2 regions of the Pseudoalteromonas sp. SR44-2 genome follow, and region 1 is predicted to be linked to the other one. Evidence: predicted binding sites of a transcription regulator. Region 1 holds the regulator's gene; the other holds the start of a gene.
What was found. Region 1 encodes LexA, which represses DNA repair genes until DNA is damaged. Its sites were predicted from a motif close to TACTGTATNNNNATACAGTA; they were not measured.

Region 2: a site for LexA is predicted at 2,804-2,823, ahead of ruvC (crossover junction endodeoxyribonuclease RuvC). Genes of this name have one in related genera too.

The regions. Positions count from the first base shown of each region.
Region 1 is NZ_JACJDW010000016.1:83,887-88,689, forward strand. It holds gene ctaD (cytochrome c oxidase subunit I) at 1-69, opposite strand, end outside; gene coxB (cytochrome c oxidase subunit II) at 69-1,211, opposite strand; gene lexA (transcriptional repressor LexA) at 1,696-2,313, opposite strand; gene H5115_RS11615 (PaaI family thioesterase) at 2,481-2,921, shown strand; gene H5115_RS11620 (hypothetical protein) at 2,922-3,302, opposite strand; gene H5115_RS11625 (hypothetical protein) at 3,616-4,341, shown strand; gene H5115_RS11630 (chaperone modulator CbpM) at 4,404-4,724, opposite strand; gene H5115_RS11635 (DnaJ C-terminal domain-containing protein) at 4,724-4,803, opposite strand, start outside.
Region 2 is NZ_JACJDW010000033.1:34,443-39,245, forward strand. It holds gene H5115_RS16690 (ABC transporter ATP-binding protein) at 1-250, shown strand, start outside; gene H5115_RS16695 (ABC transporter permease) at 240-2,741, shown strand; gene ruvC (crossover junction endodeoxyribonuclease RuvC) at 2,872-3,396, shown strand; gene ruvA (Holliday junction branch migration protein RuvA) at 3,399-4,016, shown strand; gene ruvB (Holliday junction branch migration DNA helicase RuvB) at 4,024-4,803, shown strand, end outside.

The DNA of each region.
Region 1 (4,803 bases):
AAAACCTTTAGCTGGGTGATGAGCATGATGAGCTTCATTGGCGTTAGGTTGTTCTACTATGCTACTCATTAGTTCGCCTCCACTTTGGCATCAAGAGCTGCCTGTATTTGACTCGGTTGAATAACATCACCCGTATCATTACCCCACGCATTACGTTTATAAGTAATAACCGCAGCTAATTGCTTTATAGATAACTGTTTGGCAAATGCTTGCATTGCCGTACCGGGTCGTCCATGGATAACTACATCAATGTGATCTTTTATATCGCCAAGCACTATCGGGCTGCCTTTAAGTGCAGGAAAGACACCCGGTAACCCCATGCCAGTAGGTTGATGACATGCAGCACAATTAGCCATATATACTTGTTCGCCTAAAGTCATTAACTCTTCTTTTGGGAGGGTTTTATCAAGTAATGCGGCATCTGCTAATGCTGCTTTTTGTTTAGCCTGCTTTGCATCTGCAAGCCATGTTTTAAAATCAGCTTCAGATTTAGCGACCACCACAACGGGCATAAAGCCATGGTCTTTACCACACAACTCAGCACATTGGCCTCGGTAAGTACCTTCTTCGTTTATGTTCGTCCATGTTTCATTTATAAAGCCGGGGTTCGCATCTTTTTTAACTGCAAAATCAGGTACCCACCAAGAGTGAATAACATCATCAGAAGTCATTAAAAATCGTACTTTTTGATTTATTGGCAGTACAAGAGGCTTATCAACCTCAAGTAAGTAGTTAGGGTTTTTATCTGCAAGATTCGCTATTTCATCTTGCGGGGTAGATAAAATAGAGTAGAACTCTACATCTTCGCCCATATATTCATAATGCCATTTCCATTGCGAACCCGTAATTTTAATAGTGAGATCAGCTTTGCTGGCATCTTCCATTGCAATAAGGGTTTTAGTGGCTGGTACTGCCATAGCAATTAAAATAACAAACGGAATTGCAGTCCAAAGTATTTCTACTTTAGTGCTTTCGTGAAATTGGGCAGGTACAGCCCCTTTAGATTTACGGTGATGAATAAGTGCCCAAAACATAATTGCGAACACTATCACCCCAATCACACAACATATTATAAATATGGTCATGTGCAGCTGATATACATTATTGCTTATATCGGTTACGCCTTTGCGCATATTGTATTGGCTATTAGCCAAAACTGGGTGCGTAAAAACACATAATATAAGCCACAAGGTAGAGGTCAGTTTACCCATGTGACGGCTCCTTTGATGCTATTGCGAATGCAAAGCGAAGAGGCATACGGCTTAAACGCCAATTCGTTATTTTTATTTTTTTAGCCAATCTCATTTAATATTGATTGGTTTTGCTGCGCCAACAACGGGTTTGTGTATATTGTGTGTTCTCAAAACTAAAAAGCTGTGAGTTATTATTAGCTCAGCACATTAACAATTAGCTAAAAAACGAACAACAAGCAAGTTTTAGTATAAAAAACAATCAGGTGATATTGAATAATTAATAAAAAATCGGTAATCAACTAGGCAACAGGAAGTTCAAAATATGAGCAAAACAAAGGGGTTTAACGCATTCGGAGGGGGAAAATATAAGTGCAAAAAAGTTTACAGCTTAAATAGTCAGTGGGCTGTTTACGCCCTATTTTTTAGTACAAATTTTAAAACAAAAATGCGTACTAATTAGTACGCATTTATAAAGCTGCTTGTTTAAAAGCTATTTTTAAAGTCACATCCAATCAGCGTTTCTTATAACGCCAACGGCTAAGCCTTCAATATTAAAAGACTCATTCTCAAGATCTACTTCAATAGATTCAAAATCGTCGTTTTCAGCATGAAGTAATACTTTACGACCCGCTTTCTCAAGACGTTTTACAGTTACGTCTTCGTCTAGGCGGGCAACAACAACTTGTCCGTTTTCAGCGGTTTGAGTACGATGTACAGCAAGTAAATCACCATCCATAATACCAATATCTTTCATGCTCATACCGTTAACGCGTAGTAAAAAATCTGCAGCCGGTTTAAACATTAATGGATCGATTTTGCAGTGACTTTCAACGTGCTCTTGCGCCAAAATAGGTGAACCAGCAGCAACACGCCCTATAAGCGGTAAACCTAATTGTTCTGGCTCTTCTTCTTCAATTAATTGAATACCACGGCTTGCACCTGGTTTCATTTTAATTGCGCCTTTTTTAGCAAGTGCTTTTAAATGTTCTTCAGCAGCATTGGCACTTTTAAAACCTAATGTTTGCGCTATTTCAGCACGTGTAGGAGGCATACCAGTGTCTTTAATAAAAACTTTAATTAGTTCGAGTATTTGAGCTTGGCGGTTCGTTAATGGTCGCATACAACTGGTTTTCCATACAGTACATTTAACTGTGAGTATATACAGTTAAATAAAAATCGCAAATTTAAATTAAGCCTTAAAATAGCTAAAGTAATTTCACTTGTGTACATTTTAGGGATATAACTAAAGCTGAGTTTATAAATGATTAAAAATGCAAAGGAGACATTATGAGTATTTGGTACCAGCCCATCACCTTAGAGCTGTGCAAGCAGTTAGAGCAAGGCGTTAATGGCCAAGGAACATTAATGAAAACTATGGGGATAGAAGTCACAGAAATTGGCGATGATTATTTGGTTGCCACAATGCCGGCAATTCCTGAGCATCATAACCCAATGGGGATGGTTCACGGCGGTGCTAACGTTGTACTTGCCGAAACAGTTGCCAGCTATGCCGCTAACTTTGTTGTCGATTTTACTAAATTTTACTGTGTAGGGCAGGAAATTAGCGCAAGTCATTTAAAAGCATCTCGCAACGGCACTTTAACAGCAACGGCTAGAGCGTTTCATATTGGCAAACGTAGTTCAGTATGGGAAATAAAAATTACAAATAGCCGCAATGAGCTGTGCTGCGTATCAAAAATGACCGCAGCAGTCGTAGAGCGAAGATAGTTACTTTTCGATTGGGTAAATGGTAATTTCCATACCCGCACCAATCGCAGATATACGCAATAATGTATCTGCATCTAAGGCTTGATTAAAGCACTTAGGAGAAGTCCCTGATTCAAAACCAATATCAAACGTTCTACGTGAACAGCTTAACCATTGCTTTAGCGCATTACGCGAACACGATTCAATAAGCTCACATATATGGTTTATGGCTTTATCAGGTGTGCTCACCTCACCTGTAGCTTCAATACGCGCTAGTTGACGGTATTCGTCTTTGTCATAATGTAAAATCGTCGCGACTTTTTTCAAGTCCGCCACTAGCAAACTAATATCTTGCTTTGATTCAAGCTCAAGATCTACATTTAAAAATTGAATTTCCGACATCGTTTCGTATTTATCCTCTAATAATTTCATTGCAAACTTTAACGCAGTTTTACCGTTATACCAAATCAACTATGCTCTATTAACCACTTTATATGGATATTTCGCAGCTTTTAAGTATTTTTTAGCATTTAAAGCTAGCTGGATATCAAATATTCAGCTCAATTAAACAGATAAGTCATGTTAGGAATTTAAGTGTAATCTTTTTTATTTTTAAATGATTACAGTAAGCTATAGTTTAAACTGCGACAAAATGTCGCAGTAACTTATCCCATTAATGTAATAAACTAGCCTCTAAAAATAATAAGACTAAAACATGAATAAAAAAATATTTAAGCATGCTCGCAAGTTACATAAATGGTTAGGTTATTTATTAGCACTACAAATTTTAGCATGGTTACTAGGTGGTTTGATTATGAGTGCAATCCCTCTTGATAAAGTTCATGGGGAGCATCTTGCTACACGTACTCTCAATAATCCATTTACGCAGGCTGATTATATTGCTTCCCTTGACGATATTGCCTCTCAGGTGGTTAATCCAACACAAATAATTTTTGAGAACTTCTTAACTACACCACTTATTACTGTCTTTAGTAATAACGAGCAGCAAAGCTTCAATGGCATAACAGGCCGACCATTTGAACCGCCAACTAAAATACAAATTACCGCAAATGCTAAAGCACACTTACTTATTGATGCTCAAGTAACAAGCGCTGTACTACTAAAGCAAGGTACGCGAGAAGTTGGATATAAAACCAATGTTTGGCAGGTACAATTTGACGACACATTTAACACAACACTGTACTTGTCAGAAAATAACGGCAAAGTTGTCACCGTTCGCAGCACGCTATGGCGAATATTCGACTTTTTTTGGATGTTACATATTATGGATTACGATGAGCGAGAGGATTTTAATAATCCGCTGCTTATTAGTTTTGCAGCAACCAGCGTACTTTTTTGTTTAAGTGGAATATTATTACTTATACAAAATATACGACTAAAACGATTTATCCGAATTAAAAATAAGAATAAATCAAAGTAGTCATATTGGTTTTTGAGAGCTAGCGCCCACTTATCAAAGAGTAAATAAGCCTAGGGCTTATTTTATTCCAAGTGCTTAAATCGACTCAAATGTCGCTTTAACATTTCGTTTTCGAAAATCAACTCATCACGCTCATCCAGCAATTGTAAAACTAAAGCTATTGCCGACCAATCTAACGAAAAGTCATGCTGGATACGGGCCGCTTTTTTAACTAAGGTCACTGCAGATACCGTAAATTGCCACTGCGTAACATGCTCCCCCTCAATTGGAACCGCAATATTATGCTCAACTAGCTCATATAAAATTGCTTCGCTAATATCACTGCTCAAACATAGCTCTTTGCTAGTAAGTAAATCGTCTTTTTGTGTCACGATAATTTGCATTATGGCTTGCTCCAGTTATTACGGGGATCAAAGTGAGCTTTTTCGGCTAATTCTTCCCACAGTTTTTTACTGGTATCAT
Region 2 (4,803 bases), on a different contig from region 1:
TGTTGCTATTGCGCGAGCATTTATTGGTACACCTAAAATGCTGTTTGCTGATGAGCCTTCGGCTAATTTAGACAGCAAAAACGGTAAAATGATTGAATCCTTATTATTTGATTTAAACACGCAACACGGCACCACGCTTATTTTAGTGACTCACGATGAAGGGCTTGCACAAAAATGTGAGCACATTATTCAAATAGAGGCGGGTTTACTGGTAAAAAGCCAAGTAGAGGACGTTGCTAATGTGGGTTAAGTTAGCGCTTAAATTATTTTCGCGAGAATTTCGCCGTGGTGAGCTCACGGTTATAAGCGCAGCTATCGCTCTTGCTGTGTTAACCGTGCTTACACTGTCGATGGTTACTGAGCGAATAGGGCAAAGTATTGCGCAAAAAAGCAGTGCTTTTATTGCAGCAGACCGTGTACTTGCAAGCGACCATGTTCTAGACACCGCTTTTATTACTCAAGCACAGAGCCAAAATTTAAAAACGGCGCAAATGGTGTATTTCGACACTATGTTGTTTGCCGATGATGAAATGCAGTTTAGCTCAGTAAAAGCGGCATCTAATGCGTACCCGCTAAAAGGGCAGTTAAAAGTTAAAGATACCCTAACCGGTGAAACTAAAGTTGCTAATAGCGGGCCAACGCCGGGTAATGTGTGGCTAAGTGAGTCGGTATTTTACAGTTTAAATATTGATATAGGCGCGCAAGTAGAGCTTGGCGCGGCATTATTTAATGTTTCAAAAGTTATTGTAGAAGAGCCAGACGCGCCATTTAATGTATTTTCAAGTAGCCGTCGTGTGCTTATTAATATTGACGATGTGGCAAAAACCGAAGTTGTGCAGCCGGGTAGTCGTGTTTATTATCGCCAACTTTATGCAGGTAGTGAGGCCGATATAAATAGCTTTTACGAGTGGCTTAAACCACAAATGAAAGAAAACCAACAATGGTATGGCGTTAAAGACCGCCAATCACCCATTTCAAACAGCTTAAACCGCGCTGAGAGCTTTTTATTACTAGCCGGCTTATTAGGTATTATTTTAGCCGCAGTGGCTATAGCTGTTTCAGCAAAACGTTATTGTGAACGCCAATACGACCCAGTAGCGATGATGAAAACGCTCGGCGGTAGCCGCTCAATGATCCGCAAAATATACATGCTTCATTTATTGCTTGTATGTGCAATGGCGGTAAGTATAGGGCTGTTAATTGGTTATGGTTTGCAAGAAATAGCAACAAGTTACTTATCAAAAAGTATGGGCACAGAGCTGCCTTTAGGTGGCTTTAAACCTTGGCTGGTGGCTATAAGCACTGGCGTAATTTGTGCTGTTATGTTTTCTATTAAACCATTGTTTGATTTATTTGATATTCCACCGCTTAGAGTACTGCGCCGTAACTTAGGCGACAAGTTGGCGGTAAGTCGTGTGCATTTAGGTATGAGTGCGCTAACTGTGTTTTTATTAATGTGGTTATTTAGTAACAACATAAAAATAACGCTTATTTTGTTTATATCAACACTTGCGCTAATTGGTGTGCTGTTTTTAGTATCTAAATTAATATTTGGTGGTGGTCGAAAACTAGGATTAAAGCCAGGTAATAGTTGGTCGCTTGCAATTGCGTCTATTCAAAAGCGTGCAAATGTGAACGCGGTACAGTTAATTAGTTTCTCGTTAGCGATTAAATTACTGCTGTTTTTAGTGGTACTTAAAAACGACATGATATCTGATTGGCAGTCGCAACTTCCAAGCGACGCGCCTAATGCGTTTTTAGTTAATATTACGCAAAATGAGTTTGAGCCAATTAATGAATATTTAGCTCAAAAAGATATTCAGGTATCAGAGTTTTATCCAACTATTCGTGGGCGCGTAAATGCGGTGAACGGCGAGTTGGTAGCACGTTCTGTATCGCTGCAAGACAACGAGAAAAAAGACGAAGAAGCACGTGCAGGTATTGGTCGTGAGCTAAATCTTACATGGCTTAAAGATGTTCCTGATCAAAATGAAGTAACACAAGGCACGTGGTTTGGTGAAAATGCGATGGCTGAGGCTTCAGTAGAGGAGTCGATGCTTGAGCGTTTAGATGTTGAGATAGGCGATACGCTTACATTTTTAATTGGTTCGCAGTCGTTCGACGCTAAAATCACCAGTGTGCGCAAAGTAAATTGGGCCACGCTTAAACCTAACTTTTTTATTATTTTAAGCCCTGATGTACTTGCAGATTTTCCGGCGACGTATATTTCGTCGGTACGTATAAATCCAGATCAAAAACGTGACTTTAGCCAGTTATTACGTACTTACCCTACTATTACAGCCATTGATATTGATAACTTTGTTAAGCAAATACAAACTACTATTTCGCAAGTATCGCTCGCCATTGGCTTTGTACTTGCAATTGTTGTGCTGTGTGGCGCGCTTGTACTTATATCGCAAGTGCAAGCTAGTTTAGGTGAGCGTATGCAAGAAATTGTAATACTTAGAACGCTTGGCGCTAAAAGCCGATTAATTAAAAACGCGACCCTGTATGAGTTTTTATTACTCGGTGGTTTAGCCGGTTTAGTTGCCGCATTTTTTAGTGATATAGCGCTTTTAATTGTGCAGCAACAAATGTTTGATTTAGCAGGTAAGTTACATCCACATATATGGATTATAGGCCCGGTAGCTGGCGGCGTATTTGTGGCTGGTTTAGGCTATTTAATGATTTCCCGAACACTTAAACAAAATACCCAAGGATTAGTGCGTGCCCTAGGGTAAGCTTAAACTAACATGCTCCTGTAAATGCCCACCTAGTACGTGGGCATTTTTGTTTTTCTTTGTACTGGTAATTTATACAGTGCTCTGGCATTATTAGCGTAATTTAAAAATAATAACAATGGAGCGCTGTTTGGCCATCATTTTAGGGATCGATCCTGGTTCACGTTTGACCGGATATGGTGTTGTTGCCCATCAAGGTTCTAAATTTACATACTTAGGCAGTGGCTGTATTAAGTTAGCCGATCATCCTTTTCCGGTTAGGCTTAAAATGATCTACCAAGGCATTACACAGCTTATTGAGCAGTTTTCGCCAGAAACCTTTGCCATTGAAAAAGTATTTATGGCGCACAACCCCGATTCAGCTTTAAAACTAGGCCAAGCTAGAGGTGCTGCGATTGTTGGCGCTGCAATGGCCGACTTACCCGTATTTGAATACTCAGCTAGGCAAATTAAGCAAGCAGTAGTAGGCAACGGTGGCGCAGATAAAACACAAGTGCAACACATGGTAAAAAATATTTTAAAACTACCCGGTACGCCACAGGCCGATGCAGCTGATGCACTCGCTATTGCGATTTGCCACGCCCACTCAGAACAAAATTTAATTAAACTAGCGGGCAGCGCAAGCAAAACCGTTAGAGGACGTTTAAGGAAATAATTATGATAGGCCGCTTAAATGGTATTTTAGTCGAAAAACAGCCACCAGAAATATTACTCGAAGTAAGTGGTGTAGGTTACGAAGTACAAATGCCGATGACCTGTTTTTACGATTTACCAAAAATTGGTGAAAATGCGATTGTTTACACTCACTTTGTAGTGCGTGAAGATGCTCAGCTATTATTTGGTTTTAATAATAAAGTTGAACGTGCCTTGTTTAGAGAGCTATTAAAAGCAAATGGCGTAGGGCCAAAACTTGGCTTAGCTATTTTATCGGGCATGTCGGCAAAACAATTTGTAAGTTGTGTAAATAACGAAGACTCAACATCGCTTGTTAAATTACCCGGTGTAGGTAAAAAAACAGCCGAGCGTTTAGTACTCGAAATGAAAGACAGACTAAAAGATTGGGGCAATGATTTATTTACACCATTTAGCGACAGCGCAGTAATAGAGCCAATGAGCGATGCGACAATTGCTAATAATGCAGCGGATGATGCCGTATCGGCACTGCTTGCATTAGGTTATAAATTGCCACAAGCTCAAAAAGCAGTAAAATCGATAAGTAAACCCGATATGTCTACTGAGGTTCTTATTAGAGAATCTTTAAAATCTATGTTGTGAGTAACCCATGATTGAAGCGGATCGCTTAATTGATGCGACTGAAAAAACAAATGAAGATTCTATAGATCGTGCAATAAGACCAAAACTTTTAGCCGACTATAGAGGCCAGCCTCATGTTAAGCAGCAAATGGAAATTTTTATTGAAGCTGCGCGAACCCGTGGTGAAGCGCTCGATCATTTATTAATATTTGGCCCACCTGGGCTTGGTAAAACCACGCTTGCAAATATTGTCGCCAATGAATTACACGTAAGTATTAAAACAACATCAGGCCCTGTACTTGAAAAAGCAGGTGATTTAGCCGCACTACTTACCAATTTAGAAGAAGGCGATGTACTGTTTATTGATGAAATACACAGGCTAAGCCCGCAAGTTGAAGAAATACTCTATCCCGCAATGGAAGACTACCAGCTTGATATAATGATTGGTGAAGGCCCAGCTGCGCGTTCTATTAAATTAGACTTACCTGCATTTACACTTATTGGTGCAACCACACGAGCAGGCTCACTTACATCGCCACTGCGTGACCGTTTTGGAATTGTGCAGCGATTAGAGTTTTATTCTGTAGAAGATTTATCGCACATAGTAGGGCGTTCAGCACATTATCTTGGTTTAGAAATGTGTGACGATGGCGCTACCGAAATTGCCCAGCGCTCGCGCGGCACACCACGTATTGCAAACCGCTTATTGCGCCGTGTACGCGATTACACTCAAGTAAAATCTGACGGCACAGTAAATGCCGATGTAGCTAAGCGAGCCCTTGATATGATTGACGTAGATAAAAGTGGT